Regions from separate parts of the Streptomyces sp. NPDC085866 genome, predicted to be linked through region 2. Evidence: riboswitches for the same ligand, from Rfam matches in the RefSeq annotation. Region 2 holds a riboswitch; each other region holds the start of a gene.

Region 1 (7,533 bases), on a different contig from region 2:
CGAGGAGTTCGCCGCGGAGCTGGAGCGGGCCGGCGCCACACTCGACGCGCACGCCGACCACCCCGGCGTCCGCCTCAGCCTGGAGGTCCCGGCCTCCCGCCTGGCCAAGGGCCTCGGCCTGCTCGCCGACGCCCTGCGCGCGCCCGCCTTCGACGACAGCGAGGTCGAGCGGCTGGTCCGCAACCGCCTGGACGAGATCCCGCACGAGCTGGCCAACCCCGCCCGCCGCGCCGCCAAGGAACTCTCCAAGGAGCTGTTCCCGGCGACCTCGCGCATGTCGCGGCCGCGCCAGGGCACCGAGGAGACGGTCGAGAAGATCGACGCGGCGGCCGTGCGTGCCTTCTACGACCGCCATGTGCGGCCCGCCACGGCCACCGTGGTCGTGGTCGGCGACCTCACCGGCACCGACCTGGACGAGCTGCTCGCCGACACCCTGGGTGCCTGGACCGGCACCCCGGGCACGCCGCGGCCGGTGCCGCCGGTGACCGCCGACGACACCGGCCGGGTGGTCATCGTCGACCGGCCGGGCGCCGTCCAGACGCAGCTGCTCATCGGCCGGATCGGGCCCGACCGGCACGACCGCGTGTGGCCCGCCCAGGTGCTCGGCACCTACTGCCTCGGCGGCACCCTCACCTCGCGCCTGGACCGCGTCCTGCGCGAGGAGAAGGGCTACACCTACGGCGTGCGCTCCTTCGGGCAGGTCCTGCGCTCCGCGCCGGACGGCACGGGCGCCGCGATGCTCGCCATCAGCGGCTCCGTGGACACCCCGAACACCGGTCCCGCGCTGCAGGACCTGTGGACGGTGCTGCGCACGCTCGCGGCGGAGGGCCTGACCGACGCCGAGCGGGACGTCGCCGTGCAGAACCTGGTCGGTGTGGCGCCGCTGAAGTACGAGACCGCGGCGGCCGTCGCGAGCACGCTGGCGGACCAGGTCGAGCAGCACCTGCCCGACGACTTCCAGGCGACTCTGTATCAGCAGCTCGCCGGCACCGGCACCGTGGAGGCCACCGCGGCCGTCATCAACGCCTTCCCGGTGGACCGCCTGGTGACCGTCCTCGTCGGTGACGCGGCCGAGATCAAGGCGCCGGTCGAGGCGCTCGGCATCGGCGAAGTCACCGTCGTGGCAGCCGAGTAGCGGCTTCGAGGCGCCCCGCGCGCGTGGGGGCCCTGACGACCCGACGGGTCGTCAGGGCCCTTTGTCGCGCGGAGCCCTTCCCAAGATGTCCGAATTGAGGCAGAGGTTGCCTGTCTGGCCTGTGGGATGCGCTACAAAAGCCGGGATCCGTTTGGGGATCGAAAGTCGGGCCGCATAGCGTCGACCGGGCTGTTCGTCAGGCAGTGCGCCGCGCCCGCGGCACCGGACAGTCATCGCCGAGTCCCCCACGGCGCGAGCCAGGGGAGCCGGGGACCCACCGCAGTCCCTGGGGTGAATCGGACGCCCGCGCACCGGCGAGGGGGTCCGTAGGAGACCTTCCTGCTCCGAACCCGTCAGCTAACCCGGTAGGCGAGAGGGAAGGAAAGGACCAGCCACTTCATGGCGTTCATGTGCGCCACCGGGAAGCACCGCAAGCCCGGTCGGGTCAAGCGCACCACCGCTCAGGCGGCCGGTGTCGCGGCCCTCACCACCACCGGTGTCGTCGGCACCCTGGCGGCCGGCCCGGCACTCGCCGCGGACAACTCCGTCGAGGAGACCGGCCTCACCCCGGTCATCACCGTCAGCGACACGGTCGCCGAGCAGATCGACGCGCAGGCCGAGGCCCAGCTGGTGGCCGCCCGGCAGAAGGCGGCCGAGGAGGCCGCGGCCAAGGTGGCCGTCGAGGAGGCGAAGAAGGAGCGCGAGGCCCAGGCCCGCGCCGCGCGAGAGGCCGAGCGCAAGCGCCTGAACGCCTTCGTGGCCCCGATCGCGCACTCGTACGTCTCCACCGGCTACAAGGCCAGCAGCTCCCTGTGGTCCTCCGGCTCCCACACCGGCATCGACTTCCACGCGGCCAGCGGGACGTCCGTCCACGCGGTCGGCTCCGGCACGGTCGTCTCCACCGGCTGGGGCGGCGCGTACGGCAACCAGATCGTGATCCGGATGGCCGACGGCATGTACACCCAGTACGGCCACCTGTCGTCCATCGGCGTCGTCGTGGGCCAGAAGGTCCTCCCGGGCCAGCAGATCGGCCTGTCCGGCGCGACCGGCAACGTCACCGGACCGCATCTGCACTTCGAGGCCCGTACGACCCCCGAGTACGGCTCGGACGTCGACCCGATCGCCTATCTCCGCCAGCACGGCGTGAACGTCTGACGCTCCGGCGCACGACATCCCGAAGCCCCGGCTCACGAGCCGGGGCTTTCGCCGTTTTTCGCAGCGCCTGCGGCATCCACTGTCCAAAAAATATCCATGGATTCCGGCCCGCCGTCGGAAATTCCGGCTCATTGCAATAGAGTCACGGAACACACGTCCATCGTCGACGTTTCACGGGGATTAAGGCGGAGGTCGGTCATGCGTATTCCGGCGCACTCGGTGTGCACGGCGATCCGGGACGACATCGTCGCGGGTGTCTACGAGCGCGGCGGCCGCCTCACCGAGGAAGTCCTCGCCCGCCGCTACGGGGTCTCGCGCGTCCCCGTCCGTGAGGCCCTGCGCACCCTGGAGGCGGAGGGCTTCGTGGTGACCCGGCGGCACGCGGGCGCGTGCGTGGCCGAGCCGACCGAGCAGGAGGCCGCCGACCTGCTGGAGATGCGCACGCTCCTGGAGCCGCTCGGCGCCTCCCGGGCCGCCCAGCGGCGCACCGAGGCCCATCTGAAGGTGCTGCGGGGGCTGGTCCGGCTGGGCCAGGAGCGGGCCAGGCGGGGCAACAGCGAGGATCTGCGCTCGTTGGGCGGCTGGTTCCACGAGACGCTGGCGCAGGCCTCCGGTAGCCCCTCGCTGGCCTCGACGCTGACGCAGCTGCGGCACAAGATTGCCTGGATGTACACGGTGGAGGCGTCGCCGAGCCCGGTGGACTCCTGGGCCGAGCACGGCGCGATCGTGGACGCGGTGGCACGCGGCGACAGCGAGCGCGCGCGGGCGATCACGGCGATGCACACCGAGCGCTCGACGGGCGCGCACCGGTTGCGGTTCACCTCGGGCGGGGACCGTTCCGAACGTGTGAGGAACTCGCAACATGCCGTAAACATGACGAGCCTGCGGCATTAACACGAGCGCCGTATACAAAGAGGAGATATTCGGTGGGCGGGTATTTCGGCTGCCCTTTTCCCGGCGCGTCGTGAATTCGCGGTCGTGCGCCTTCGGCGTGCCTGCGTTTAATTCTCCGGGGTCGGCGCCAAAAAGGCGGAAGCCGCGCCACCCGGAAAGGGTGACGCGGCTTCCTGGCACACCTCAGACGGTCTCGGGGAGCTCTTCCAGGCCCTCGGAGACCAGCTTGGCCAGACGGTCCAGGGCGATGTCCGCGCCCTCGGCGTCGGAGGCGAGGACGATCTCCTCGCCGCCCTGGGCGCCCAGGCCCAGGACAGCCAGCATGGAGGCCGCGTTGACGGGGTTGCCGTCAGCCTTGGCGATCGTCACCGGGACACCTGCGGCCGTGGCGGCCCGGACGAAGATGGAGGCGGGGCGGGCATGGAGGCCCTCGGCCCAGCCGACGTTGACGCGGCGCTCAGCCATGTGTTGCTGCCCTTCAGTGTTCAGGGTTGTCTAGACCAGTTTCCCATATCGCAAAGCGTGCCCGGAGCGGTCCTTCGTCCTGCTCCGGTGTGTCGTCGGACCGCGGCCTCGGTCCGACTTCCGTCCTCCACAGACTGCCTCGCGCCGTTGCCGTACGCGAGCCTTACTCTGGGGCCCATGCAGAGCCCGGCGGACCGGCATGACCGGCACGAGTACCCCGCCCACTGGGAGGCGGACGTGGTGCTGCGCGACGGGGGTACCGCGCGCATCCGGCCCATCACCGTTGATGACGCCGACCGCCTCGTCAGCTTCTACGAGCAGGTCTCGGACGAGTCGAAGTACTACCGCTTCTTCGCGCCGTACCCACGGCTCTCCGCCAAGGACGTCCACCGCTTCACGCACCACGACTTCGTGGACAGGGTGGGACTTGCCGCCACGATCGGCGGCGAGTTCATCGCCACCGTACGCTATGACCGCATTGGTGCCGACGGTCTGCCCGCCTCCGCGCCCGCGGACGAGGCCGAGGTCGCCTTCCTGGTGCAGGACGCCCACCAGGGCCGCGGGGTCGCCTCCGCCCTCCTGGAGCACATCGCCGCCGTCGCCCGCGAGCGCGGGATCCGCCGCTTCGCCGCCGAGGTGCTGCCCGCCAACACCAAGATGATCAAGGTGTTCACGGATGCCGGGTACACGCAGAAGCGCAGCTTCGAGGACGGCGTCGTACGCCTGGAGTTCGACCTCGAGCCCACCGACCGCTCCCTCGCGGTGCAGCGCGCGCGGGAGCAGCGCGCCGAGGCCCGCTCAGTACGTCGGCTGCTGGCACCCGGCTCCGTCGCGGTCGTCGGCGTCGGCCGCGCGCCCGGCGGGGTGGGCCGCAGCGTCCTCGGCAACATCCGGGACGCCGGCCATCCCGGCCGTCTGTACGCCGTGAACAAGGCCTTCCCCGAGGACCTCAAGGAGGTCGACGGGGTGCCCGCGTACCGCTCGGTGCGGGACATCGAGGGCCCGGTGGACCTCGCCGTCGTCGCCGTACCGGCCGAGCACGTGCCCGCGGTCGTCTCCGAGTGCGGCGAGCACGGGGTGCAGGGTCTGGTCGTGCTGTCCGCCGGGTACGCAGAGAGCGGGCCCGAGGGGCGTGAGCGGCAGCGGGCCCTGGTCCAGCTCGCGCGCGCGTACGGAATGCGGATCATCGGCCCGAACGCCTTCGGCGTCATCAACACCGCGCCGGACGTCCTGCTGAACGCCTCGCTCGCCCCCGAGATGCCCCGCCCGGGGCGCATCGGCCTGTTCACACAGTCCGGGGCCATCGGCATCGCGCTGCTGTCCCGGCTGCACCGGCGTGGGGGAGGTGTCACCGGGGTCACCGGGGTGTCCACCTTCGTGTCCGCCGGGAACCGGGCCGACGTGTCCGGTAACGACGTCCTTCAGTACTGGTACGACGACCCGGAGACCGACGTCGTCCTGATGTACCTGGAGTCCATCGGCAACCCTCGCAAGTTCACCCGCCTCGCCCGGCGCACGGCGGCGGCGAAGCCGCTGGTCGTGGTGCAGGGGGTCGGTTCCGCGCCCCAGGGGCACGCGGTACGGGCCACCCGGCTGCCGCACGCGACCGTCTCCGCGCTGCTGCGGCAGGCCGGGGTGATCCGGGTCGACACGATCACCGAACTGGTCGACGCGGGGCTGCTGCTCGCCCGGCAGCCGCTGCCCGCGGGGCCGCGCGTGGCGATCGTCGGGAACTCCGAGTCGCTGGGGGTGCTGACGTACGACCGGTGTCTCGCGGAGGGGCTGCGGCCGTCGCCTCCGCTGGACCTGACGACCGGGGCGACGGCGGAGGACTTCCACCGGGCGTTGTCGCGGGCGCTGGCGGACGAGACGTGTGACGCCGTCGTCGTCACGGCGATCCCGGCGATCGGGGAGGGATCGCCGGGGGACGCGGAGCTGGCGGAGGCGCTCCGGTCGGCTGCGGCTGCCGTTCCGGGTAAGCCCGTGCTGGTGGTGCACGTGGAGCTCGGAGGGCTTGCGGAGGCGTTGTCGGCTGCGGCCAGTACCTCACCACAGGCTCTCGCGAAGGCACCCGGCGTCGAGGGTGGTGCCCGCCCGCTCCACCCTGCGGAACGACTGCCCGCCTCGGCGGGAGCCTCACCCGAAAACCCCGAAAGCTCCACCCTTGAAGGCGCCGACTCCCGCCTCATCCCCGCCTACCCCGCCGCCGAGCGCGCCGTCCGGGCCCTTGCCGAAGCTGTGAAGTACGGGCAGTGGCGGCGGGAGTCCGCCGATCCGGGCAAGGTGCCGGAGTACGACGACATCGACGAGAAGGGGGCCGCCGAGCTGATCGAAGGGCTGCTGGAGCGTGGGCAGGGGCTCACGATCGGGCAGGCGCAGACCTGCGAGCTGCTCGAGAAGTACGGCATCCATGTGCGCCGGGCGCTGGCCGCCCCCACCCCGGACGCCGCCGCCGAGGCCGCCCGCACCCTCGGCTACCCCGTGGCCCTCAAGGCCACCGCCCCGCACCTCAGGCACCGGGCCGACCTGGGCGGCGTCCGCCTCGATCTGGCGGACGAGGAGCAACTGCGGAGAGCCTACGCCGAGTTGACGGAGCTGTTCGGGCAGCCCGAGGAGCTGCGGCCGGTGGTGCAGGGGATGGCGCCCCGGGGTGTCGACACGGTCGTACGGGCGGTGATCGATCCGGCCGCCGGGGCCGTGCTGTCCTTCGGCCTCGCCGGGGCCGCCTCGCAGCTGCTCGGGGACATGGCGCACCGGCTGATCCCGGTCACCGACCGCGAGGCGACCTCGCTGGTGCGGTCGATCCGGACGGCGCCGCTGCTGTTCGGCTGGCGCGGCTCCACGCCTGTGGACACGCCCGCGCTGGAGGAGCTGCTGCTGCGGGTGTCCCGGCTGGTGGACGACCACCCCGAGGTCGTCGCCGTCACTCTGGAGCCGGTCGTCGTCGCCCAGCACGGCGCGAGCGTCCTCGGCGCCACCCTGCGGCTCGCCCCGCCACCCGCCCGCGACGACCTCGGCCCGCGCACGCTGCCGGCCTACTGAGGGGGGAGGGGGACCGCATGGAGATCGCCGGCCGCCAGTTGCCCGAGGGCAGCTGGTGGGACTGGGAAGTGATCGTCTGGGACGGCGGGCAGCTGCGGCTGGCCGCCGGTTACGACCTCACCTACCACCACAGCCTGGAGCTGGTCTTCGTCGACCCGGTCCTCGTCTCCTGTCCGCCCAGCTTCCAGGACCCCGTCTTCCGCGCCCCGACGGCCGGGGAGACAGCACGCCTCGTGCGCGCCCTGGGCGAAGCACCGGCCGTCGTCGTCGCGTTCGAGGCGGATGCGGGCGGGCGCGAACCCCTCTCCTGTCTGATCGCCGCCGAGCGCCTGGACATCCTGTCGGGGTTCGTCCCTCGGCACTCGCGCACGGGTGCGAAGGCCGCCACAGGTGCTCGCGACTGGCCCGGACCCCCCTTGCCCACGGATTAAGATGGACGCCATGGCCAAGACCAGTACGACGACCCAGGGGCTGCGCACGGCGATCGAGCGCAGCGGCTACTACCCGGCCCTCGTGTCCGAGGCGGTGGAGGCCGCCGTGGGCGGCGAGCCGATCCGGTCGTACCTGGTCCATCAGGAGACGACGTTCGACCAGAACGAGGTGCGGCGGCATGTGACCGTGCTCGTCCTCACCGGCAACCGGTTCATCGTCAGCCACACCGACGAGCAGGCCGCCGACAGCACCTCCCCGACGCCGTACGCCACGACGTCCACGGAGTCCGTGAAGCTCGGCCGGATCTCGTCGGTCGTGGTCAGCCGGGTGGTCGCGAACCCGGAGCAGTACACGCCGGGCACGCTGCCCCGCGAGGTCGTGCTGACCATCGGCTGGGGCGCGGTCAGCCG
Region 2 (7,533 bases):
TCGCGTTCGGGTAGTCCTCCTCGAACTGGAGGATGTTGCGGATGGTCGCGCCCCGGAAGGCGTAGATCGACTGGTCCGCGTCACCCACCACGCACAGTTCGGCGGGCGGGAGGTCGTACTCGTTCGGCGGTGCGTCCTCATCGTGCTCGCCGGTGCCGACCAGCTCGCGCACCAGCGCGTACTGGGCGTGGTTGGTGTCCTGGTACTCGTCGACCAGGACGTGTCGGAAGCGGCGGCGGTAGTGCTCGGCGACGTCCGGGAAGGCACGCAGCAGGTTGACCGTCGTCATGATCAGGTCGTCGAAGTCGAGCGCGTTGGCCTCGCGCAGCCGCGACTGGTAGAGCGCGTAGGCCTGGGCGAGGGTCTTCTCGAAGCCGTCGCCGGCCTGGGCGGCGAAGTCCTCCTCGTCGATCAGCTCGTTCTTGAGGTTGCTGATCTTGGCACTGAAGGACTTGGGCGGGAAGCGCTTGGGGTCGAGGTCCAGGTCACGGCAGACCAGGGCCATCAGGCGCTTGCTGTCGGCGGCGTCGTAGATGGAGAAGCTCGACGTGAAGCCGAGCTTCTTCGACTCGCGCCGGAGGATCCGTACGCACGCGCTGTGGAAGGTCATGACCCACATCGCGTTCGCGCGCGGGCCGACGAGCTGCTCGACGCGCTCCTTCATCTCGCCCGCGGCCTTGTTGGTGAAGGTGATCGCGAGGATCTGGCCCGGATGCACGTTCCGCTCGGCGAGCAGGTGGGCGATGCGGTGGGTGAGCACACGGGTCTTGCCGGAGCCGGCGCCGGCGACGATGAGCAGCGGGGAGTCGGCGTGGACGACCGCGGCGCGCTGGTTCTCGTTCAGCCCGTCCAGGAGTGCGGCCGCGTCGAGCGCGGGGCGGTGGGCGCCGTCGCGGTAGTACGCGTCCCGGTCCGGCGGCACATCGAACTTCCCGCCGAACAGATCGTCCGGAAGCGGCTCCGGAGCGTGATCGTCCTCGGGCGGCGGCGGGGGCTCCTCCTCGCGCCCGCGAGGGGCCTGGAGGTCCGCCAGGAAGCTGTCGTCAAAGAGGCTGCTCATCGCTCTCCGAGTCTAGGGCGCCGCACCGACAACCGGTCGCCGTCCCGGGAACATGGCCGGTTCGGGAAGAGCCGGTCCTGCGCGCCCAGGTCGGCCGAACAGCCCCTCACGCAGCGGAATCACACTGTGACACGGGAGCGGTCCCACACTCAGGTCACGAAAATGTATCGGACATATCGTGCACCAACCTTCACACGAGACACACCAGTTGGCTAGGTTGCGGGGCGGGCCGCACGCCCCCTTCCGGCGAACGTCGCCGATCCGCGCGGCCTCCGCCGAGTCCGGCGCGCCCCCGTACGGTGCCCGGAGCCGGGGACCCACCGAACCTTGGGGTGAATCGGCACACGTCCCGTCCCGGGACGAGGGCCGTAGGGCAAACCTTCCGACCACCCGCCCGAACCCGACAGCTAACCCGGTAGGCGGCACATGGAAGGAGTCGCCTCCCTTGGCGTCGCACCGCAAGACGCGCCCCGCGGGCACACTCGGAGCAGGTTTCCGCACCCCAGTCCTGGCCACCGCCGCCCTCACCTCCGTGGCCGTCCTGTCCCAGACGGCCGACGCCGCTCCCTCGGGCGACGGAAAGCCGAGCCTGGAGGAGGTCGAGAAGAAGGTCGACGACCTCTACCGTCAGGCGGAGTCGGCGACCGAGAAGTACAACGCCGCCAAGGAGCAGACCGGCAAGCAGCGCACCCACATCGACAGCCTGCGCGAAGAGGTCGCCCGGCGGACCGCCCGGATGAACAAGGCCCGCGAGAGGCTGGGTTCGTTCGCCGCCGCCCAGTACCGGACCGGGGCCGCCACGCCCGACACCGCCACCTTCCTGCTCGCGGACAGTCCCCAGGACTACTTCGACGAGAGCCAGCTGATGAACCGGCTGACCTCGCGGCAGAAGAGCGCCGTCGACGACTACGTCACCGAGCAGGCCGCGACCATGAAGAAGCGGCAGGAGGCCGCCAAGAGCCTCCAGGCGCTGTCCGAGTCGCAGAGCGAGCTGCAGGCCGCCAAGGCCGGCGTCCAGAAGAAGCTCGCCTCCGCGCGCAAGCTGCTGTCCCAGCTGACGGCCGAGGAGAAGGCCCGGCTGGCGGCGATCGAGCGGCAGAAGCAGGAGGAGGCCGCGCGCAAGGCCGCGGAGCTGGCGAAGCAGCAGGCTGCACAGGCCAAGGCGGAGCAGCAGGCGCAGCAGGCCGGCGGTTCGTCCACGACGAGCGGCTCGTCCGGCTCCGGCGGCTCGTCGACGTCCTCCGGGACGTACGCCACCAAGGCCGAGAAGGCGATCGCCTTCGCCCGCGCCCAGATCGGAAAGCCGTACGTGTGGGGCGCCACCGGACCCGGCTCGTACGACTGCTCGGGCCTCACCCAGGCCTCCTGGAAGGCCGCCGGCGTCGCGCTCCCGCGCACCACCTACGACCAGGTGAACGTGGGAACCACGGTCTCCCTCGCCGATGCGAGGCCCGGTGACCTGATCTTCTTCTACGACGACATCAGCCACGTCGGCATCTACATAGGCAACGGCATGATGATCCACGCCCCCAAGCCCGGCGCGTACGTCCGCGAGGAGTCGATCTACTACGGCGGCGAATCGATCATCCACAGCGTGGTCCGCCCCGCCTGACCGTCCCCTCCGTCCAGCCCTGCCGTCCCCTTTTCGAGGTTTCGAGCGCCACGCGCGCGCGTGGCCTCCGTGCCCCGCCCGCGCGGCTGCCTAGCATCGGGCCCATGCCCGGCATCTCGGCTCTGCGTACGTGGTGGGCGGGGCGTCCGTCGGCGGCGGGTGCCGCCGTCATGGCGACCGGCATCGTCTCGGTGGGCCTGCATCAGACGGGCGCCGAGACGGTGTCCCGGGTCTTCCTGTGGCTGGCCTGCGTCGCCTGGGTGGCGCTGGCCGCCGACTTCCTCGTACGGCTGGTGGCGCAGCGGGAGCGCTGGGTGGCCGAGGCGCACAGCCCGGGCTCGCTCACTGCCGTCGCCGCCACGGCCGTGCTCGGCACCCGGTTCTCGGCGCTCGGCCGGCAGACGCCGGCCGAGGTGGCGCTGGCGCTGGCCCTCGTGCTCTGGCCGGTGCTGCTGTACCTGGTCGTACAGCACTGGGAGCGGCACATGCCGGGAGCGGTGTTCCTTTGTTGTGTGGCCACACAGGGGCTTGCGGTGCTGGCGGCCACGCTGGCCGCGGCGGAGACGACGGCCTGGCTCGCGCACGCCGCACTGGTGCTGTTCTGGCTGGGCCTGGTGCTCTACGGCCTCGACCTGCCGCGCTTCGATCGGCGGCAGGTCGTCGAGGGGGCCGGGGACCAATGGATCGCGGGCGGGGCGCTCGCCATCTCGGCGCTGGCCGGGGCGAAACTGCTCTCCGCCGACAGTCCGCGGCTGTACCTGTGGAACGACGACGACCGGGGCGTTCTGCGGAACGTGACGGTGGCGCTGCTCTTCCTGGACCTGGCCTGGTACGTGGTTCTGCTGATCGCCGAGGTGGCCCGGCCGCGCCTGCGCTACGACATGCGGCGCTGGGCGACGGTGTTCCCCATGGGGATGACCGGGGCGGCCACGTTGTCGGTGGCGGCCGCCGTGGGCACCGGGTGGTTGAAGGGGCCGGGGCAGGTGTTGGTGTGGGTGGCGGTGGCGGCGTGGGTCGTGGTCGCGGCCGGCGCGGCCCTCGCGGCCCGCGCCGGGATCAGCGGACGGCGCTGAACGTCACGTCCACAGCACGGCGATGAAGATGTTCGCCGTGGTCAGCAGGCCGACCAGCCCGAAGAGGCTCTTGTCCACCTTCTCCTCGTCGCGCTTCACGTACACCAGCCCGAGGATCACGATCAGCAGGGCCAGCTTCACGCCGATCTTGACGGTGTTGACGTGGTGGCCATCGGCCTGGTTGAGGCCGACCAGGGCCACACCGGTGACCAGCATGGTGAACGCGCCGTGCAGCATCCCGGGGACGAAGCGGGCCGTGCCCCGGCCCATCGCCTTCATCTGGGTGAGGAAACCGCCGAGCAGCGCGGCGATACCGATGATGTGCAGGCCGACGAAGAGATGGATGAGTACGTCCATGAGCCCGGAGCCTAATCAGAGGCCCGGCAGCCCCCTGTCACCGGGCCCGCCGGAAGCATCCGTGGATCTTGCATATATGCGCCTCATAGCAGCACATGGCTCCCGTGTGTCCCGCATTCCGTGCATCGGTCACCACGCTACGTGAAGACGACGACTCCAGACCGGCAATCCGGTCACATGCGGTCACGCCTCGATCGCTCGAAGACAGTTCCGCACTCCGCGTTACCAACCCGTCACACCCGGGCTTAGCGTCCTCCCCCAGGTGACCGGCTCCCCACCGCCGCCCGGGCCAGGGGCGGCAGTCGGGCACCACCGCCGAGAAAGGTCCGGCGGCGGCCCGCTTCCCCTGTGCGGGCCGTCGCCGGACGCACCGCTCGTTCGGTCGCAGGAGTCCTACGGAAGGACGTGACGGTCCAGGTGGCAGCGCACCGCAAGCCCCGACAGCGCTCGCTCGGCGGGAACACGGCCCGCACGGCCGCCACCCTCGCCCTGGCGGGCGCGGCCACCGCGACGGCCTTCGACGGAACCGGCAACGCCGAGCCGCAGCTGACACCGACGCAGGTGAAGGCCAAGGTGGACAAGCTGTACCAGGAGGCGGAGACCGCCACCGAGAAGTACAACGGCGCGAAGGAGAAGGCGGGCACTGCCCAGCGGCGGCTGAACTCGCTGCGGGACGAGGCCGCCCGGAAGCAGGACAAGCTCAACGCGGCCCGGAACGCGCTGGGTTCGTACGCGGCGGCGCAGTACCGCGAGGGCGGGATCGACCCCGCCTGGCAGCTCGCCCTGTCCAGCGATCCCGACCGGTACCTGGACGGGGCGGCGTTCGCGGAGCGGGCCGGCGACCGGCAGGCCGGGGCGGTGGCACGGGTACGCGAACAGCTGCGGGAGGTCGAGCAGTTGCGCGGCGCCGCCCGGATCGAGCTGAACGCGCTGCGGTCACGGCAGGCGGAGCTGAAGCGGCAGAAGAAGACCATCACCGGAAAGCTGGCGGAGGCGCGCGACCTGCTGGCCCGGCTCACTCCGGCACAGCGGGCGCAGGTCACCGGCGACGGCACCACTGCGGGGCACGCCTCGCGCTCGGCCTCGGACGCCCGGCCGGACCTGGAGCCGACGGGCTCCCCCGCCGCCCCCGGCTCCCGCGCGGCGGCGGCCGTCGCCTACGCCTACCAGAAGCTCGGCAGCCCCTATGTGTGGGGCGCGACCGGCCCGGACGCCTTCGACTGCTCGGGCCTGGTCCAGGCCGCCTACCGCTCCGCCGGCCTCTCCCTGCCCCGCACCACCTACGCCCAGATCAACGCGGGCCGACGAGTCTCCCGCTCGGAACTCCAGCCCGGCGACCTGGTGTTCTTCTACTCCGGCATCAGCCACGTGGGCATCTACATCGGCAACGGCCAGATGATCCATGCCCCGAACCCCTCGGCACCGGTCCGGGTGGCTCCCATCGACCAGATGCCGTTCGCGGGGGCCACCCGGGTGGCGTGAGGGCAGCTGCCCGGCTGGGTCAGACCAGGCGGCGGGCGGTGGCCCAGCGGGTCAGCTCGTGGCGGTTGGACAGCTGGAGCTTGCGCAGGACCGCCGAGACATGGGACTCGACCGTCTTCACCGAGATGAACAGCTGCTTGGCGATCTCCTTGTAGGCGTAGCCCCGGGCGATCAGGCGCAGCACCTCCCGCTCGCGCTGGGTGAGGCGGTCCAGGTCCTCGTCGACCGGCGGGGCGTCGGTGGAGGCGAAGGCGTCCAGGACGAACCCGGCCAGGCGCGGGGAGAAGACGGCGTCGCCCTCCTGGACCCGGAAGATCGAGTCGACCAGGTCGGTGCCGGTGATGGTCTTGGTGACATAGCCGCGGGCGCCGCCGCGGATCACACCGATCACGTCCTCCGCCGCGTCCGACACGGACAGCGCGAGGAAGCGCACCGGCTGCTCGGCGTCCGCCATCAACCCGGCGCACCGGCGCAGCACTTCGACCCCGCCGCCGCCCGGCAGGTGGACGTCGAGGAGGACCACCTCGGGCCGGGTCGCGGTGATGACCGTGACCGCCTGGTCGACGTCCGCGGCCTCGCCGACCACCTCCACGCCGGTCTCGGCGGTCTGCCCGATCTCGGCCTGCACCCCGGTGCGGAACATGCGGTGGTCGTCGACGAGCACCACGCGCACGTGCCGCTTCCCGGCGGGTCCGGACCCGGCCGGCTCCGCCGCTCCCGCCGTACCGTTCGCCTCGGTCGCGTCGCTCATGACGTCTTCTCCGCCCTCTCCATCTCCAGCTCGACCTCCGTGCCGCCGCCCGGCACCGCCCGCAGCCGGGCCGTGCCGCCGTTGCGCTCCATGCGGCCGATGATCGATTCTCTAACGCCCATGCGGTCGGCGGGTATCGAGTCGAGGTCGAAGCCCGGGCCGCGGTCCCGGACGGACACGAAGACCGTCCTCCCCTCGACTTCGGCATAGACCTGCACGGCACCGCCGTCGCCACCGTACTTGGCGGCGTTGACCATCGCCTCGCGCGCGGCCTGCATCTGCGCGGAGGTCCTCTCGTCCAGCGGGCAGTCACCGACCACGACCACCTCGATGGGCACGCCGTGCTTGTCCTCGACCTCGGCCGCGTTGCGCCGCACCGCCTCGGCGACCGTGTCCGGCTCGTCGGCCTCGTCCTTGCCGGTGCCCTCCGGCTTGTACAGCCAGGTGCGCAGGTCCCGCTCCTGGGCGCGGGCCAGGCGCCGGACCTCGCCGGCGTTGTCGGCGTTGCGCTGGATCAGGGTGAGGGTGTGCAGCACCGAGTCGTGGACGTGGGCGGCGACCTCGGCGCGCTCCTGGGCGCGGATGCGCATCAGGCGTTCCTCGGACAGGTCCTGGGTCATGCGGACCAGGTAGGGGCCGGCGAGCAGCGTGATGCCGACGAGGACGACGAGCGCGGCCTGGAGGACCGCGCCGAGATGGGCGGCCGAGCCCTGCATGACGAAGATCGCGGAGACACCGGCGGTGACCAGCAGGACGCCGGCGCCCGCGCGCAGCAGGGTGAGGGTGCGGCGCCGGCTACCGACCTCGACCCAGCGCGCGCGGCGGGCGTTGTCCGCCTGGCGCCAGACGAGGGCGACACCGGCCGCGACCAGGACGGCGGGCAGCAGATACGCCTTGGCCGCACTGGTCAGGTTGATGCTGCCCACGAAGACCATGGACACGATGACCATGAGGAGCAGGGCGACGATCTGCCCCTTGTCCGGCTTGCGGGCCAGCAGTCTGCGGCGGCCCTCCGGCGAGGTCCCCGTGCCCACCGGCGGCTGCGGCTTCTGGTCGCCGACGCCGCCGACGCCGAGCGGCACGAAGAACCAGAACGCGGCGTACAGCAGCGCTCCGAGTCCGTTCGCCATGAACAGGCCGACGAAGGCGAGCCGGACCCAGATCACGGGCAGCCCGAGATGCCCGGCGAGGCCCCGCG
Region 3 (7,533 bases), on a different contig from region 2:
GGGATGAGGAAGTTCACCGGAACGGAGTCGGGGTCCAGCTCGCGCAGCGACAGGACCACGTCCACCAGGTCCTCGTCGGTCTCGCCCATACCGGCGATGAGACCCGAGCAGGCGGACAGTCCGGCGGCGTGCGCCTTCTGCACCGTGTCCACCCGGTCGGCGTACGTGTGGGTGGTGGTGATGTCCCCGTACGTGGCCTCGGAGGTGTTCAGGTTGTGGTTGTAGGCGTCCGCGCCCGCCTCGCGCAGTCGTTCGGCCTGGCCGTCGGAGAGCAGGCCGAGGCAGGCGCACACCTCGACGTCCTCGTTCTGGCCCTTGATGGCCTTGATGGTCTCGGAGACCCGGTCCACGTCCCGGTCCGTCGGGCCGCGGCCGCTGGCCACCAGGCAGACGCGCTTGGCGCCTCCGGCCAGGCCCGCCGCGGCGGCCTGGGTGGCCTGGTCGGGCTTGAGCCAGGTGTACTTGAGGATGTCGGCCTTGGAGCCGAGTCGCTGGGAGCAGTAGGAGCAGTCCTCCGGGCACAGCCCGGACTTCAGGTTGACCAGGTAGTTGAGTTTCACGCGCCGGCCGAACCAGTGCCGGCGCACCTTGCCGGCCGCGGCCACCACATCGAGCAGGTCGTCGTCGGAGGTGGCGAGCACGGCGAGTGCTTCCTCACGGGTCGGCAGCTCGCGCCGCAGCCCCTTGTCCACCAGCGTGTTCAGCAGGTCCATGAGGCCCGATCCTGTCCTACGGGACCGCTTCGGGCCAAGGAGAGTTTGCACAACGAAGGCGGATCACCGTGTGGGTATTGCCACACCCTGGGTGGTCGGCCGTGCCGCTAGGGTCTGTCCGCTACCTACAAAAGCCCCGGAGGACCCATGGCGTTCGGCTGGATCGACGAGCAGGCCGAGGCGCGCCGCCGCGCCGGACTCGTACGGACCCTGCGCCCGCGCCCCGCCGACTCGCCGCTGCTGGACCTGGCGAGCAACGACTATCTGGGCCTCGCCCACCACCCCGAGGTCGTCGAAGGGGCGGCCCGGGCCGCCCGGACCTGGGGCGGCGGCTCCACCGGCTCCCGGCTGGTCACCGGCACCACCGAGCTGCACACCGAGCTGGAGCGCGAACTGGCCGACTTCTGCGGGTTCGAGGCGGCTCTCGTGTTTTCATCCGGTTATGCCGCGAACCTGGCCGCGGTCACCGCGCTCGGCCCGCACGGCTCCCTGATCCTGTCCGACGCGGGCAACCACGCCTCGCTCATCGACGGCTGCCGGCTCGCCCGGGGCACCACGCAGGTGGTCGGGCACGCCGACCCGGAGGCCGTGGACAAGGCGCTGGGCACGCACGGGGGAGAGGCGATCGTCGTCTCCGACACCGTGTTCTCCGTCGACGGGGACGCGGCCCCGCTGGCGGCGCTGGCCGAGGCGTGCCGGGAGCACGGCGCGGGGCTGGTCGTGGACGACGCCCACGGTCTCGGTGTGCTGGGCGACGGTGGCCGGGGCGCCCCGCACGCGGCCGGTCTCGCGGGCGCGGCGGACGTGGTCGTCACGGCCACGCTGTCCAAGTCGCTGGGCAGCCAGGGCGGGGTGGTGCTGGGTCCGGCCCGGGTGATCGACCATCTGGTCAACGCGGCCCGGACGTTCATCTTCGACACGGGTCTGGCCCCCGCGGCCGCGGGGGCGGCGTTGGCGGCGCTGCGGCTGCTGCGGCGCGAACCGGCGCGGGCGGACCGGGCCCGTGCGGTCGCCGCCGAACTGCACGCACGCCTGACCGCCGCGGGTCTGGAAGCGGTGCGTCCGGACGCCGCGGTGGTCTCGGTGCGGGCTCCGTCCCCGGAGCAGGCCGTGCGCTGGGCGGCCGACTGCCGTACGGCAGGCCTGGCCGTGGGCTGCTTCCGTCCTCCTTCCGTGCCCGACGGCATCTCACGGCTGAGGCTGACCGCCCGCGCGGACCTCTCCGGGGCCGAGATCGAACGCGCTGTACGTGTGATCGGCGAGACGCGACCATGAGTCGGCGTGACACGGCCGGGCATCGCACGAAAGTGATCGGATCTGATCAGTAGGAGTCGGTCGGGTCGAGTGGGAACGGGATCATCGGAGCGCGGTCACGAAGCCCGCCCAGCTCCCGGGGGAGAAGAGCAGCGCGGGTCCGGCCGGCTTCTTGGAGTCGCGCACGGCGAGCAGCCCGGCCCAGTGGCCGGAGCGCGGCCGGGCCGTCTCCACGCAGTTGTTGGCTCCCGTGCTGTAGCTGCTGCGCAGCCAGCGCACGTCGTGCAGATCGGTACTGGCAGGGACGTTCTGAGGCAGTGCTGACATGGTGCCTCCTTACGCGCCGTCGCCTATCCCGGCGATGTAATCCAACGAGTCCTCGGGTGAAAGGGCGTGGATCTGGAGGTTGTTGAAGGCCTCCAGGTAAGCCCTGAGGTCTTCTTTCCGTTCCAGGTAGAGGCTACTCGTCAACTGGTCGAGAACAACCACATCCAGATCAGAAGTGCTCTGAAATGAGAAAATAACGAAAGGACCCGTGAGGCCGACATGCGCACCGGCGGCGAACGGGAGCACCTGGAGGCGCACTTGGGGCAGGCGGGCGCACTCGACCAGCCGGGCCAGCTGCCGCGCCATGACCTCCGGCCCGCCGATCTCGCGCCTGAGTACCGCCTCGTCCAGTACGGCGCTCAGCTCCAGCGGTGGATCGGAGCGCAGCACGTCCTGCCTGGCCAGCCGCACCTCCACCAGTGCGTCCAGCCGCTCCTCGTCCACCCCGTCCAGGGCCGCCCGGGTGACCGCGTGAGCGTATTCGGGCGTCTGCAGAAGGCCGGGAACCACCGTGGTCTCCAGGGTGCGCATCCCGGTCGCCTGTGACTCCAGGCTGATGAAATCGCGGTAGGTGGGCGGTAGGATGCCGCGGTAGGCGTGCCACCAGCGGCTGCGGCCGCCCGCCTCCTCCGACCCCGCCAACATCAGCAGCAGCTCACGCAGTTGGCCGTCCCGTTCCCCGTAGGCGTCGAGGAGTAACCGCACGTCGGCCGGTTTCACCCCGCTGGCGCCGGTTTCGATGCGGCTCACCTTCGACTGGTGCCAACCCACGAGACGGGCCGCCTCACCGCTGGTGAGTCCCGCCCCGGTGCGCAGTGCACGCAGTTCGGCGCCCAGTTTGCGACGCCGCACCGCGGGACCGTTCTGCATGGGTCACTCCTTACTCCTTCCGAGCCGCCCAAATACGGTCTCGCGTCGCAGAGTTCACCGCTTTGAGCGACAGATATATGCATATCCTGGTGGATCGCTCCCCTGACCGGCCCGGTGATGGCAGTCTGGCGAACAAGCACCATTCCGGGACCGTACTCGAACCATCCGCTCCTCGTCGGACTGCGGTCCCGTGGGAAAGGGACGACGTCGCCATGGCAGACCATCTGGAAGCATCCGTCACTCTGCCGAGCGATCCCGCCTCGGTCTCCGCGGCCCGCTCCTACGTGGTGGGAACCCTCGAGGAGTGGGGCCTGCCGTCGGACACCGAAGCGGCCGACACCGTGCGGCTCATCGTCTCCGAGCTGGCCACCAATGCCGTACAGCACACCTTCGGACAGTCACCCACCTTCACGGTCGACATCGCGCTGGACCGTGACGAACATCTGCGCATCGGCGTCACGGACAGTCATCCGCGCTTTCCGAAGAGACTGCCCGCCGCCGTCCAGCAGGACAACGGGCGCGGCATGGTCATCATCCGCTGGCTCACCGCCGAGTGCGGCGGCAAGGTCCGAGTCCGCCCCACCCGCGAGGGCGGCAAGACGGTCTGCATCGAACTCCCCTGGACCATCCCGGCCGAGCCGGTCACGGCAGGACAGCCGGAGCTCTAGCCGGTCCCCGTCCGCCCCTGCTGAACCGCTTCGACGAGCAGGCGGCCAACCCCACTCGGCCGGGCGACGGTTCACCCGGACGGCCACTCACGCACCGGCGTCTGCCGTGCGCGGCCGAACGCCCCGTGCAGCAGGGCCCGGAACGCCTCCGCCGCCGGAGCGACCTCGTCGGGCCGGAAGGCGACCGAGATCGTACGGCGCAGCCGTCCCGCCTCCAGCGGCCGCACCCCGACCGGAGTCACCGCGGTCCGCGCCACCATCTCCGGTACGACGGCCACCCCGAGCCCCGCGCTGACCAGCGCGCACACCACGGCGTACCCGGGGGTCGGCACCAGCAGCGCAGGAGTGGCGCCCGCCTCGGCGAGCAGGGCCTCCACCTCCCGCCGGGCCGGATGGTGCGGGGCCATGCTGATCAGCGGCTGTCCGGCCAGCTGCTCCAGCGGCAGCCGCGACGAGGCGCTGCTCAGCGCATGACCCGGCGCTGTCACCAGCACCAGCTCCTCCACCAGGACCGGCTCCAGGCCGACCGAGGCAGGCGCCGGAGGGGCGTCGCCCGGGTGGTAGGCGTGGGTCAGCGCCAGATCCACCTCACCGGCCGCCACCGCAGCGACCCCGGCCGGCGGGTCGTAGTCGGCGACCGACAGCTCGACGTCCGGGTGTGCCCGGCGGAACGCGCTCAGTGCCGGCGGCAGCAGATGGACGCCCGCGGTCGGGAAGGTGCCGAGCCGCAGCACCCCGCCCGACAGGCCGGTCAGCCGGGCCAGTTCGTGCCGGGCCTTCTCCAGCTCGTCCAGCACCCTCCGGGCCCGCGCCACCAGCACCTCGCCCGCCTCGGTCAGCCGGGCCCCGCGGTGATGCCGCACGAGCAGCGCCGTGCCCGCCTCCCGCTCCAGCTTGGCCAGCTGCTGGGAGAGCGCGGGCGGCGTGTAGCCGAGCCGGTCGGCGGCCCGTGTGATGGAGCCCGCCTCCGCCACGGCAACCAGCGCGGCCAGCCGCGTGGGGTCGTACATGGGACCAGCCTAAAGCAGTGCTTAAGGCTGACCCTGCTCATTCGAAATACCTGCTGAAGGCTCCATCCGTGCACGCTGGCCGTATGGACGCACAGCTCATCGCCTTCACCGGAATCGCCGCCGGCCTCGTCGCCATGCCGGGCGCCGACTTCACGGTGGTCGTACGCAACGCCCTGGTCTCCCGCCGCGCCGGCGCGGTCTGCGGGCTCGGCATCGCGGGCGGCCTCCTGGTGCACACCACGCTGGCGGTGGCCGGAGTCGCGGCCGTGCTGGTCGCCGTACCCGCGCTCTTCCGCGCGCTGCAGCTGCTGGGCGGCGCCTATGTGATGCAGCTCGGCGTGCGGACGCTGTGGTCGCTGCGGCGGCCCGCCGTCGCCTCCGTCGAGGCGGCACCGTCGGCCGCGCACCCGCTGCGGCAGGGCTTCGTCACCAACGTCCTCAACCCGAAGGCCTCGCTGACCTTCCTCAGCCTGCTGCCCCAGTTCGTGCCGTCCGGCGACTCCGCGCTGCCCAGGACGCTGCTGCTCGCGCTGATCGTCTGCACGCTGGCGCTGGCCTGGTTCCAGGCGGTGGCCCTGCTGGTGGACCGCCTCGGCAGGTGGCTGCGCCGGCCCCGGGCCGCCCGCATACTGCAGACGGGCACCGGGGCGGCGCTCACGGTGCTCGGAGCGGCCCTGCTCCTGGAGCCGCTCCTGCCCTGAGCCCGGGTCAGCTGACCCGGCCGTACCAGACGCTCCTGCTCCAGATCTTCTCCAGCCGCACCACGGCCCCGGTCTTCGGCGCGTGCCAGATCTTGCCCTTCCCGGCGTAGATGCCGACGTGGTAGACGCTGGAACCCGAGTGGAAGAACACCAGGTCGCCGGCCTTGCGGTTACTGGCCGAGATGTGGTGCGTCTTGTTGTACTGCTGGGCGGCCGTGCGCGGCAGCTTCTTGCCCGCCTTCTTGAACGAGTAGAGGGTCAGCCCCGAGCAGTCGAAGCGACGCGGCCCGGTGGCCCCCCATGCGTACGGGGCACCCTTCTTGGAGGCCGCGACCTGGAGTGCCTTCGCCGCCGTGCTGGCGGCCGAGGCGTCGGTGGCGAGGCCCGGGACCACGATCGAGCCGCCCACGGCGGCGAGCGTGAGAGCCGAGGCCGTACCGGCCCGGGCCATGAGCGACGGGACACGATTGAGCGCAGTCATGCGCAACCCTTCGTCAGCCGCCTGTGAAGGATGACCTGTCGGATTCGGGCTGGCGAAGTTGCCCGGCCGCGTTGTCGCGGCTTCACCCCAAGGGCTGCTCGGTGCGGGCGCCCGTCTGTGCGACGAACGTCCGTTCCGGCGACCCGTCTTGCCTGGGTCCTCCACTCCTGCCGATCCACTCCTGTCGACCGGTCATCCAGGGCGGCGGCAGGACTCGGCGTCCGCCCGGATCGCCCCGCCGCGGTGGCGGGGGCTTGTCGTCAGACAGGGATCTTCACTCACAGGAGTCGGAAAATCCCAATGGAATCGGGGATTTGTGGCGTTACTCACCACTCACCCGTTCGGGTGGACGCTGCTACGTTCGAGGCATCGTCAAATCCCGCGCGTAGCCCCGGACCTGGGACGAAGCGCTTTCTCGCCGACCTTGAACCGGCGTACTGCGCAAGCCGGGAGACCCGGAAAAAGTTCCGAAGATACGCCGGCCGGGGGTACATCGTTCGGGCCGTTTCGAGTCCGGCTCCGACGGGTCCGTCGACACGAGGGTCCCGTCGGGCCGGACGGGCGTCCGGATCAGCCCACGCAGTCCGGCGGGAGCACGACGCGAGCGGTGCGGCGCTCGCCGTCGAGCACCCTCAAGGCCCGTGCCAGCGTGTCCCCATGCAGCTCCGTCTCGCCGCGCTGATGCATGAGGGCGAGCGCGTCGCGCAGCTCGGACGCCTTGCGCACCAGGGCCTGCGCCGCGCGCAGCCCGCGGTAGGTGTCCCCGGACTGCGCCGGGTTGATCCGGCCCAGCAGGTCGACCGCCTCCAGGTAACGGTCGATCAACTCGCCCTCGGCGCGGGTCAGGGCGGGCAGCGGTGGAAGCTCCGGTGGCAGCATCGGCCGGCTCACCGCGCGTGCTGTGCGCCGGGGGTGTCCCTGCGGCTCGGGACGACGCCGTCCACCAGGCCGTACGCCAGTGCGCCCGGCGCGTCCAGCACCAGCTCCCGCTCCAGGTCCTGGTGGACCTGTTCCGGGGTGCGTCCGGTGTGCAGGACCAGCATCTCCTCCATGAGCGTGCGCGTCCGGACCAACTCCTCGGCCTGGATGACGAGGTCGCTCGGCTGTCCCTGGGCCGGTTCGGGCAGCGCGGGCTGTTCGAGCACCATGCGCGCGTTCGGCAGTGCGAACCGCTTTCCCGTAGTCCCGGCCGCGAGCAGTATCGCTGCGGCCGAGGCGGCCTGGCCCAGGCAGTACGTCTCCACGTCGCAGGTGACGTAGCGCATCGTGTCGTAGACCGCCGTCATCGCGCTGAACGAGCCGCCCGGGCAGTTGAGGTACAGCGTGATGTCCCGGTCCGGGGCCGCGTGTTCGAGGTGCATGAACTGCGTGATCACATCGGTCGCCGCCGTGTCGTCGAGCGGCGTCCCGAGGAGGACGACGCGGTTCTCGAACAGCTTCGAGTACGGATCGAGCGTGCGGTGGCCCGTGCTCGTGCGCTCGGTGAACTCGGGCAGGACGTGACGGGCG

What was found. A riboswitch is a leader RNA that binds a small molecule or an ion and turns the genes downstream of it on or off. The one in region 2 is predicted to bind cyclic di-AMP.
Region 1: it holds a riboswitch for cyclic di-AMP, as region 2 does, so the genes downstream of both, ACIF83_RS34650 (M23 family metallopeptidase) here and ACIF83_RS26740 (NlpC/P60 family protein) in region 2, are expected to answer to the same signal.
Region 3: it holds a riboswitch for cyclic di-AMP, as region 2 does, so the genes downstream of both, ACIF83_RS30995 (C40 family peptidase) here and ACIF83_RS26740 (NlpC/P60 family protein) in region 2, are expected to answer to the same signal.

What each region holds. Positions count from the first base shown of each region.
Region 1 is NZ_JBITSQ010000016.1:98,613-106,145, forward strand. It holds gene ACIF83_RS34645 (M16 family metallopeptidase) at 1-1,135, shown strand, start outside; cyclic di-AMP (ydaO/yuaA leader) riboswitch at 1,360-1,522, shown strand; gene ACIF83_RS34650 (M23 family metallopeptidase) at 1,535-2,290, shown strand; gene ACIF83_RS34655 (GntR family transcriptional regulator) at 2,489-3,184, shown strand; gene ACIF83_RS34660 (HPr family phosphocarrier protein) at 3,368-3,649, opposite strand; gene ACIF83_RS34665 (GNAT family N-acetyltransferase) at 3,827-6,691, shown strand; gene ACIF83_RS34670 (hypothetical protein) at 6,709-7,122, shown strand; gene ACIF83_RS34675 (DUF5998 family protein) at 7,124-7,533, shown strand, end outside.
Region 2 is NZ_JBITSQ010000010.1:307,284-314,816, reverse strand. It holds gene pcrA (DNA helicase PcrA) at 1-1,060, opposite strand, end outside; cyclic di-AMP (ydaO/yuaA leader) riboswitch at 1,324-1,497, shown strand; gene ACIF83_RS26740 (NlpC/P60 family protein) at 1,506-2,672, shown strand; gene ACIF83_RS26735 (tellurite resistance/C4-dicarboxylate transporter family protein) at 2,777-3,745, shown strand; gene ACIF83_RS26730 (hypothetical protein) at 3,749-4,102, opposite strand; gene ACIF83_RS26725 (NlpC/P60 family protein) at 4,520-5,584, shown strand; gene ACIF83_RS26720 (LuxR C-terminal-related transcriptional regulator) at 5,604-6,335, opposite strand; gene ACIF83_RS26715 (PspC domain-containing protein) at 6,332-7,533, opposite strand, start outside.
Region 3 is NZ_JBITSQ010000013.1:87,430-94,962, reverse strand. It holds gene bioB (biotin synthase BioB) at 1-713, opposite strand, end outside; gene ACIF83_RS31025 (8-amino-7-oxononanoate synthase) at 861-1,988, shown strand; gene ACIF83_RS31020 (DUF397 domain-containing protein) at 2,070-2,294, opposite strand; gene ACIF83_RS31015 (helix-turn-helix domain-containing protein) at 2,304-3,164, opposite strand; gene ACIF83_RS31010 (ATP-binding protein) at 3,377-3,832, shown strand; gene ACIF83_RS31005 (LysR family transcriptional regulator) at 3,904-4,842, opposite strand; gene ACIF83_RS31000 (LysE family translocator) at 4,926-5,543, shown strand; gene ACIF83_RS30995 (C40 family peptidase) at 5,551-6,024, opposite strand; cyclic di-AMP (ydaO/yuaA leader) riboswitch at 6,028-6,244, opposite strand; gene ACIF83_RS30990 (hypothetical protein) at 6,595-6,903, opposite strand; gene ACIF83_RS30985 (ATP-dependent Clp protease proteolytic subunit) at 6,912-7,533, opposite strand, start outside.